Regions from separate parts of the Neobacillus sp. GCM10027624 genome, predicted to be linked through region 1. Evidence: riboswitches for the same ligand, from Rfam matches in the RefSeq annotation. Region 1 holds a riboswitch; each other region holds the start of a gene.

What was found. A riboswitch is a leader RNA that binds a small molecule or an ion and turns the genes downstream of it on or off. The one in region 1 is predicted to bind cobalamin.
Region 2: it holds a riboswitch for cobalamin, as region 1 does, so the genes downstream of both, metE (5-methyltetrahydropteroyltriglutamate--homocysteine S-methyltransferase) here and ACFQZ9_RS09440 (DUF4430 domain-containing protein) in region 1, are expected to answer to the same signal.
Region 3: it holds a riboswitch for cobalamin, as region 1 does, so the genes downstream of both, ACFQZ9_RS27715 ((2Fe-2S) ferredoxin domain-containing protein) here and ACFQZ9_RS09440 (DUF4430 domain-containing protein) in region 1, are expected to answer to the same signal.

The regions. Positions count from the first base shown of each region.
Region 1 covers NZ_JBHTHD010000003.1:881,070-884,330, reverse strand. The annotation lists gene ACFQZ9_RS09445 (DUF4430 domain-containing protein) at 1-154, opposite strand, end outside; gene ACFQZ9_RS09440 (DUF4430 domain-containing protein) at 213-2,027, opposite strand; cobalamin riboswitch at 2,164-2,351, opposite strand; gene ribH (6,7-dimethyl-8-ribityllumazine synthase) at 2,475-2,945, opposite strand; gene ACFQZ9_RS09430 (bifunctional 3,4-dihydroxy-2-butanone-4-phosphate synthase/GTP cyclohydrolase II) at 2,982-3,261, opposite strand, start outside.
Region 2 covers NZ_JBHTHD010000010.1:68,259-71,519, reverse strand. The annotation lists gene metE (5-methyltetrahydropteroyltriglutamate--homocysteine S-methyltransferase) at 1-1,837, opposite strand, end outside; cobalamin riboswitch at 2,134-2,329, opposite strand; gene ACFQZ9_RS14785 (hypothetical protein) at 2,457-2,756, shown strand; gene ACFQZ9_RS14780 (small acid-soluble spore protein H) at 2,888-3,067, shown strand; gene ACFQZ9_RS14775 (bifunctional 2',3'-cyclic-nucleotide 2'-phosphodiesterase/3'-nucleotidase) at 3,121-3,261, opposite strand, start outside.
Region 3 covers NZ_JBHTHD010000023.1:156,123-159,383, reverse strand. The annotation lists gene ACFQZ9_RS27730 (class I SAM-dependent methyltransferase) at 1-54, shown strand, start outside; gene ACFQZ9_RS27725 (Uma2 family endonuclease) at 35-598, shown strand; gene ACFQZ9_RS27720 (hypothetical protein) at 631-1,353, shown strand; cobalamin riboswitch at 1,615-1,796, shown strand; gene ACFQZ9_RS27715 ((2Fe-2S) ferredoxin domain-containing protein) at 1,927-2,313, shown strand; gene cobJ (precorrin-3B C(17)-methyltransferase) at 2,366-3,261, shown strand, end outside.

The DNA.
Region 1 (3,261 bases):
CTGTTACTTTATCCGTCTGCTTGGTTGTTTCTATGGGCGCCGTTTCCACCTTTTTGGATTCTTGTGGGGCAGATGTATTCATGCCACATCCGATTAGACTAAAAGTAAACAGCATAATGACGATAAGTATCGTGGATTTTAGCAATTTCTGCATGATATCCCCCTCTTAAAATGCTCCCTCCCGTAAAATACAGGAGGGAGGTTAAAATTAATTATGCATTTATTTTCTTTTTCCTCATGTAAAGTGCAAGGCCGATTAATATCAATAACAACCCTGCTACCAAAATGTTTACTGAATTTGTTGCTGTATCCGGTAGGTGGTGCCCCTGATTGTTTCTGTTCGCAACACTTTTTGTTTGCTCTACTGCAGTTGCAGCTTTTTCGGTTTCTTTGTTAACCGTTTTAGTTTTTTGCGGCATTAATTGTAAATGATATATTGACCCTTTTCCTTGGGTATACAGCTTATAAGCAACAACGGCCTGAAAACCTTGAACAGTGGAATAGGCATCTGTTGCATCCCCTTTTTTCCAGCCGAAACCGCCATCTTTATTTTGGAATGACAATAAATATTGCATCAGACTGTTTTGGTCTGTAGAAAAAAGAGTCCCGGTTGGATCAATTCCCAATGAAGATAAGGCAATCACCACTTGGGATGCGGATGTACTATTATCGATTTTAGCGTCTTTAAATTCTTTTGATAAATAATTCACAGCCGAATTAATTTTTTCTTTTACAATTTTATCTGATTTGTAGGGAGCAAGAGCATTCAATACCATCCCAGTTGAATCTACATCACTTGTTGGGCTTTCATCCCATGCCCAACCGCCATCTTTGTTTTGTTTTTGGAGTAAAAGGTTGACAAGCTTTTCCCTTGTCCACTTTGCTGAAGTTGGGATTTTAAATTGATTGCTATCTAATGAAAGGAGTGCAAACGCAACACCATTTAATCCTTGTTTTGTAACATTACCATTATAGACTGCCTGAACAAGATTATAGCCCTCTACATTCGTTGGGTCTCCACCGGCCGCTAAGATTCCGAGAACATATCTTTCTGTATCGGTAATCCTTCGAAAGTTACCTTTTTCTTCCTTTACCGTTTTTTTTACTTTATCTAAATAAGTTGAAGGGATTGTTTTTCCTGCTTGTTTAAGGGCAATTGCTTCCCATTCGTTTATTTCATGTTTTTGAATATATTCACTAACCGAACCAACAGCTTTTTGGATCGTTGCATTCGAAACTGTACCAACTACTGGATTCTTTTCACCTGTAGCAGGTTTGTCTGTCGGAGCGGTATCTCCCTGATCCCCGCCATTTGTTGGGGTCTCCCATGACTCTAACTGAAAGCTGATTTGATCTCCTGCTTTAAGTTGATAGGATTCAGCACCAACTGAAGCCATCTGACCATTCACATAAAATGCCCAGTAATAAGGGTCTTCTGCCTTCAAGCCATTGATAGAAACAATCATTTTACCCCAATCTGTATCCTTTAAACCAACCTTATCAGCTCCCAAAGCCACTTGCAGCAACTGTAATGCTGTTGGTTGTCCAATAATTGAAACAGCTTTAAGGTCGTTTACTGTTTTTTTCTGATTATCTACTACTTTAAGAGCTACATTATTTGATGGTTTATTCCAGTCTGTGTATCGGAAACTTAGTTTGTCTCCATCATGTACTACATATGAACTTGCACCAACCTGTGCATTTACTCCATTCACATAAAAAGCCCAATAATTTGTTCCCTCTGCCTTTAACCCATTAATTCCTGTAATCATATCACCGAAATCATAATGGGTATATTCAACATTCTTTTCACCAACGACCTTTTCTAAAACTTGTGCTGCCGTTTCTTTTTCATCGTATGTAACGGTTTGTTCTGCCAATAATGGGTTTGTCTCATCCGTACCAATGACGGTAATGCTTCCTTGGTTTCCGGCTGCTGCAGCCATTACTGGTGTTTGAAAGTTTACTGTGAATAAGGCAATTACCAGAAGTATCGCCATCCACAAATTTTTACGTTTGCCAAACATGTTTGTCTCTCCCTTTCTAGTTAGCTAAATCCCCATAAAAAAATCCCCCTATTTGAGGAGGAGAGTATATAGATGATGTTAAGTTTAAACGCAAGGAGACGTTTTAACGCTTAACACTCTCCTATCCGCGTAGGTTCCGGTGTTGTATAAACAGGCAGGTTTCCTGACTCATGGTCATCGCTTCCTACGCCTTCCCATCCATTGACAGTGACATTTTATAGGTTGCTCCCATATACAGTGGCGGGACCGCGTTGGTTTTACACCAAACTTCCCTTTTAAGCTAAACTTTTTAATAATTTTAGCACCTGTTTTTTTCTATTTTTTTATGATAAATCTATTATTATATATTTTTTATCATTTGTATATATTTTTGAAATGACAGAGTAACATTCCCTTTGTTTAAATTAAATGAAAAAGGCAAACGAGTGTGTTTGCCTTTTTTGATTATTATTGTTCAATTGTTCTGCAAAGGTTGGCCATTTCGATTGCTGCTGAAGCTGCATCCCATCCCTTGTTTCCTGCCTTTGTTCCGGCACGTTCAATCGCCTGTTCAATTGAATCGGTTGTCAATACACCAAAAATAACTGGAATCCCTGTTTTTAAATTGAGAGCAGAAACACCCTTTGCCACTTCGTTACACACATAATCAAAATGTGGAGTAGAACCACGAATAACAGTTCCTAGTGTGATAACAGCATCGTATTTTTTGCTTTCCGCCATTTTTTGCGCAATTAACGTGATTTCAAATGCACCTGGCACCCAGGCAACATCCACGTCTGTTTCACTGACACCATGTCTTTTCAAGGCATCCTGTGCTCCGCCCAATAATTTACTTGTAATGAACTCATTAAAACGGCCTACTACGATTCCTACCTTTAATCCTGATCCAACTAAATTACCTTCAAAAATATGTCCCATGCTGCTTCCTCCATTTGTTTCCTATTTTTTTCTTTCTTAATAATGTAAAAGATGCCCCAATTTGTCGTGCTTTGTTCGAAGGTAGTTCGCATTCTCTTTTCTCATTTCCATTTGTAGCGGAACACGCTCGACAACCTCAAGGTCATATCCTTTTAAACCTTTAATTTTTCTAGGGTTATTAGTTAATAAACGCATTTGTTTAACCCCAAGGTCCCTCAATATTTGTGCGCCAATCCCGTATTCTCTGAGATCCGCTCCAAAACCAAGCTTTTCATTTGCCTCAACGGTATCGTATCCCTCTTCTTGAAGCTTATAC
Region 2 (3,261 bases), on a different contig from region 1:
ATTTCTTCAGTGGCAGCCCCTCGCGAAGTGCCGGTTCATCCACCTGAATCATGTTAATCCCTGCCGTCTCAAGGGCTTCCACTTCTTTTCTCAGCGCAAGAGCAATTTGAAAAGCAACCTCTGAGCGCTGCAGATCGTCGCGAACAAACGACCAATTCAGAATCGTGACAGGCCCTGTAATCATGCCCTTGACTGGTTTTTCCGTAAGCGACTGGGCATACACACTTTCTTTAACCGTCATCGGTTGCAAAAACTCCACATCACCGTAAATCACGGGCGGCTTCACACAACGCGAGCCATAGGATTGAACCCATCCGTTTTCCGTGAACGTAAATCCGCCTAATTTTTCTCCAAAAAACTCAACCATATCCGTGCGCTCGAATTCGCCATGAACGAGTACATCCAAGCCCATTTCTTCTTGGATTCCAATCCATTTCCCCATCTCCGCTTGAATATACGAATCATATTGTTCCGTCGACCATTCTCCCTTGCGCCATTTTCTCCGTGCTTGACGTACTTCCAAAGTTTGCGGAAAGCTTCCAATTGTCGTAGTCGGCAGCAGCGGCAGCTTCCAACACTTTTGTTTTTCGCGACGTTCTTCAAAGGTAGCAGCCCGCTCAACCTGCTGAGACCAGACGCGCGACACCTCTTCCTGAACTTCCTCACAGTTTCTTGCTGGGGATTGGTTCAAACGTTTGAGTGCCCCTTCGCTTAACGCGAACGCCTCACCTTTAATACCGTCACGAACACTTTCAACCAGACAGTGTACTTCCAATAACTTTTCATCCGCAAAAGCTAAAGCCTCTTTTATAACTGGGTCTAACTTCCCTTCATGCTGAATCGTAACTGGCACATGCAATAAGCTCGACGAAGGCTGCAACCATAATCGTTCCTGAGGGACAATCTTTTTGATCGCATCAACTAAATTTCTTTTTTCAGAAAGATGTGCACGCCAAATATTTCGACCATCAATCACCCCAGCAGCAAGGACTTTATCCTTTGGAAATCCAAACGTAGCGAGGGCCTGCAGATTCCTTTCCAAACCATGGACAAAATCCAGTCCAATCCCCGCAACCGGTAAATCGATAACGTCCTGATACCATTCAACCGCATCAAAATAGGTTTGCAGCATAATCCGCAGCTGTGGCGCAGCTTCCTGCAGTTGTTTGTAAATATAAGCAACAGTTTTCATTTCATCTTTTGTGATAGAGGTAACCAAAATTGGTTCATCTAGCTGTACCCATTCTACCCCCTCTTCCGCCAGCTCTTGTAAAATTTGTGCGTACAACGGGACAATCTGTAAAATAAGTGCAGGCAATTGTTTCGGCTCATATCCCTTTGATAGCTTTAAGAACGTGTAAGGTCCGACTAGGACTGACTTTCCATGAATTCCAAGTTTGTCCCGAGCTTCCCGGTAGGCTTGCAGCGGCCTATTTTCGGTTAAGGTAGGTATAACTTCCCCGAGCTCCGGAACAATGTAATGGTAATTCGTGTTAAACCATTTTGTCATTTCACAGGCGACCGCTTTTTCACTGCCGCGGGCCATTGCAAAATAGGTTGAAAGTGGAACGGGCCCTTGACCTTCATAACTATACCTTTTCGGCACGCAGCCAAACATTACGGCTAGGTCTAGCATATGATCATAAAAAGTAAAATCCCCGACAGGAATCCACTCGATTCCTAGATTTTTTTGCTTTTGCAGGTGGTGGAGGCGAATTTCTTCTATTTGCTTAAGAAACTCTGATTCTCCTAATTTCCCGGTCCAAAATCCTTCTAAAGCCTTTTTCCATTCACGTTTTTCCCCAATGCGCGGGTACCCTAGATTACTGCTTTTCATCTTAATTCCTCCTACTCTTTTTGAAAAATAACATAGTGTTCGCGCAGCGTTACTTATAGCCGACATTTTGACTCGCCTCGCACCTATTTCTGTCGCCTATCGACCTTTTCGGAGACACATTCCCCAGATCAGTGGGCCATTTTTGTCTTCAACCCCAGAAAGCTATTTTTTAAAAATAAAAAAAGGCATCTCTAACGTTCCAATAGAAAGTTAGAAATGCCTAATATCGATAGCGACATACGTCGCCCTGTTATCAGCAGCAGCCAATCTAACACCTCCCTATTTCCCGTAGGTCTTCAGCGTTGTCGAAACAGGCAGGTCTCCTGACTTAAGGATCATCACCAGCCGCATACCTTCCCAATCATCTCGATCAGTGGCAAAAAACTGCGTTGATTTCCCTTTTACAGTGGCGGGACCGTGTCGGACTTGCACCGAGCTTCCCTTTTCATCCTTGAAACCAAGCTTCAAGGAACCTGTTCCCACTTATTCAATTAAACAAGTACTCTACCATCATAATGCAAATCATCCAAAAATTGCAATTTTTAATGAGATTCTAATCCATGATTTTTCAGGTTTCTTAATATAATAAATCACTCTCGAATCAAGGAGGAAAATAAATATGGACAAGAGATTGCGGGAAATCCAGCAGCGGATTACACAGGAACACAAAGACCTCGGTAAGTTCGTACAGCATGTCCTTGACGAGTTCGACAAAAAAGCAGATGAACATCGCCGTCTGAGTTCCTCAAACGCCTTAGCCGGAATCAAAACCTCCGGAATCGCAGAAAAAGCCTTCTACGACACCGTAAACGAAACAAAAAAATGGGTCCTCGACGTCCTTGAACGCACCATCCAAGACTTCGAACACTCCGGTGACAAACACTGGAACAAAAACTTCAAAGACGGGGTCAGGGAGTAAATAGCTTTCGACAAAATTCGGGTGGTGACAGGCACCACTCGAATTTTGTCGAAACACCACACACCTACATAAATAGGCGTATATACTTTGTGATTAGGCGGATACTGTTAAAGGAAAAGGAGGTTCGATTGATGGACGCACAAAGAGCTCAAGATATTGCCAATTCAACTACGATGGCAAATGTTATGTATAACGGAACTCGGATTTATATCGAGCATGTTGACCAACAAAATGGCACTGCTACTATTCATCCTTTAGATCAGCCTAATCAAAAGCAAAGCGTTTCTGTATCAAGCCTAATGGAATCTTAATAAAAAAGTGCAAACTTCTAGAAGTTTGCACTTTTTTATTTTAAAGATCTCTCTTATTGCGTCAAATCCACCGAATACTTTGCAAATCCTCCATCGGATGGCCCAATATATTTAATATTCGGGAATTGTCCAAGGTATTTTTGTGCAATCGGTGAGGATTCAAACACTGGAACGGCTGAACCGCTAAATTTCGC
Region 3 (3,261 bases), on a different contig from region 1:
ATCTTTGCTAGAAAAGTAAAAGGAGTGGTAAATCATGACCCTATATCGGAATGATTCTATACCTGTAGAGGATTATTTTAAAATTCGAGAAAATTCAGAGGGAATTTTAGAATATATTGACAGATTTGTCTATATGTCACCTTCCCCTACGACAAAACATCAACGATTATCAAGAAAACTTCTTATCAAATTGGATCATTTCTTGGAAGGGAAGCCTTGTGAGGTATTTCATGCCCCATTTGATATCGAATTAAATAAGGAAGGGGTGGAAGGAACGAACATTGTTATCCCAGATCTCAGTGTTATATGTGATAAAAGTGGTTTTACAGAAGCACGCTATATTGGAGTTCCCAACCTCCTTGTCGAAATATTAAGCCCCTCTAATCAATCCCATGATTTAATTACCAAATTAAATATTTACATGAATTACGGTGTCAAAGAGTATTGGATTGTTAATCCAATGCTGAATTCTGTAACGGTTTATTCTCTTAATAGTGAAGGTATGTATGACCAGCACGATTTGAAAACGGAGCGCGGAACAGTTACATCGAAATTTTTAGATGGTTTTAGCGTGGATTTAAAAGATCTATTTTATTGAAAGGATTGGTTTACATGATGGAGATGAAAACTGTGGAGAAGATTATTGAGTTTGCACAGTCAGGAACAAATACAAAAAGTTTTCGGCCGGATTATCCTGTTTCTGAGGAGTTAAGGGAAAAGATGTTGGATACCTTTAGCGATTTTATGGACTTTACGCTAGATGCCTATTTTCATGAGGTTGCTCCCTTTTTAGAGGAATATGTAGAAGAACTTAAAACGAGGGAAGAGAAAAAAGATATTTTGCTGCATAATTTATTTTGGTGGCGAATTGTGTATGATGCCAACTACAATTATAGTGAAAGCTGCATTGCTGAATATTTAGCTGAAAAGGATCGAGGGTTGGATAGGGGACCTGTGATTGAATCATGGTTAAGGGAATATTGGAAGGCAATCCCTAAATTCTATTATGTTGGCTATAAATATAATGATCGTTTCTTTGTTGTAGTTGATATTTTAACAGAAAAAACAATTGATGTACTTGTGTGTGACCCGCTTGCAATCCCTCCTGAAAATGGGGAAGTTGTTGTGGGGACGCTAATCCCGTTAGGAGAAGGTTTACATGCTCCGATTGTTGATTTTTACCATTTTGATTATGAAGCAAGAATCGATATAGCCAGACATGTACACTACTATTATGAAAGATTTTCAAAAAATTCGACTCCACACGAAACTTTTCTTCACGTACTTTCCGCTATGCTGCAAATCGAAAGACTTATTTTCATAGAAACTCATGAAAAAAAACCTCCAAAATAATTCTTCTATTCCATAAAACTTTTTTGTTTTTTTTGTGAAAATTTATCCATCCAATTATAATCATCGGAAATTTATTGATGTTTTTTTAGGATAATATATCTATTTTGAGAAAATTTTGCTAAAAAAATCCTTGGAAAACTTGATATAGGGTGATTGATAGTCTATTATAAAAAATGTCCTTAAACAATCAAAATAAAAATTAATATCTTTTTTATTACAACCTCTTTTGTGAAATAAAGGGAAAAAGTTTTTTATAAAAATTGAATAGTAATAGGAAAAGGTGCGCTAAAACAGCGCTTAAAAGGGAAGTACGGTTAGAATCCGTCACGGTACCCGCCACTGTTATGAGGAGTTTCATTGCAAATGTCACTGAAGTTTTTTCGGGAAGACGTAATGAAATGATGAACCTGAGTCAGGAGACCTGCCTTGTCCTATTTGCTTCATGAAACCTACGGGAATATAGGTAGTAGTGCTGAAAAATACCAACATTATACTTTATTGTGTGTATTTAATCTGCACCCCTATATTCATAGGGGTGCTTTTTTGTCTTAAAAATCAAAGGGAGAGTGTTTTATGACGACCTGGAATTTAAATGGAACGAAACACCATGTACTTATTTGTAACGGCAGCAGCTGCATGAGAAAAGGGGGGGAGGAAGCAACAGTGGCCATTCGCAACGAGATTAGCAATCTGGATTTGGACGCATTCATACATACAACAAGAACAAGATGCAATGGTAGATGCAAGGATGCTCCAGTTGCCGTTGTTTATCCGGATGGAACCTGGTACAAGGATGTTACACCGGAAGTAGGCAGTAGAATTGTTAAGCAACATCTATTAGGTGGAGCCTTAATGCAAGATCATATCATTTATCAATTTGATGGGGAAGGATTTAAACAACCGGAGAATTCAGAATGCATTGAAGGAATCGTAAAGCCTGTAAAAAAGACAGTGTCATGAATTAGATTGAACGATTTCTAGGTCTTGAATTATGGAAAGGAGGAAGATCAGGATGAAAGGGAAATTGTTGGTTATCGGTTTTGGCCCGGGAGATTACAAACATATAACCGAACGAGCACGAGAAGCAATACAAGAAAGCGATATCATCATTGGATATAAAACATATGTGGATTTAATCAAGGGGTTATTAACAGGGCAACAACTTATTAGTACGGGAATGACAGAAGAAGTAAGCAGGGCTCAAGAAGCGCTCAAACAAGCAGAACAGGGAAAGAAAGTAGCCGTGATTTCGAGTGGTGATGCCGGTGTTTATGGAATGGCAGGACTCGTTTATGAAGTATTGATTGAAAAAGGGTGGAAAAAGGATTCAGGGGTGGAAGTCGAAGTCATACCAGGAATTTCCGCCATTAACTCCTGTGCGGCTTTACTAGGAGCTCCAATCATGCATGATGCTTGCACCATTAGTTTAAGTGACCATTTAACACCGTGGAAATTAATTGAGAAAAGAATTGAAGCAGCTGCACAAGCGGATTTTGTAATCGCTCTTTACAATCCAAAAAGCGGGAGAAGAACAAGACAAATCGTTGAAGCGCAAAGGATTCTATTAAAATATCGCTTGCCGGAAACCCCGGTAGGATTAGTGAAAAGTGCGTACCGAGACAGTCAAAATATTGTAATGACCAATTTACAAGACATGCTTGACCATGAAATTGGGATGTTAACCACTGTGATCATTGGAAACTCTTCTACTTTTTTCTATGATGACTTAATGGTTACCCCGCGCGGTTATCAACGGAAATATACATTAAATCAGGCTATTCAGCCCTTAAAACCGCATCAGCGTTTACAAAAAGAAGCTGAACCATGGGCGCTGGAACAAACTGATAATGTAAAACTAAAAAAGAAGGATCCCGTATTACTGTCTGACATAGAAACCTCGAGAGCATT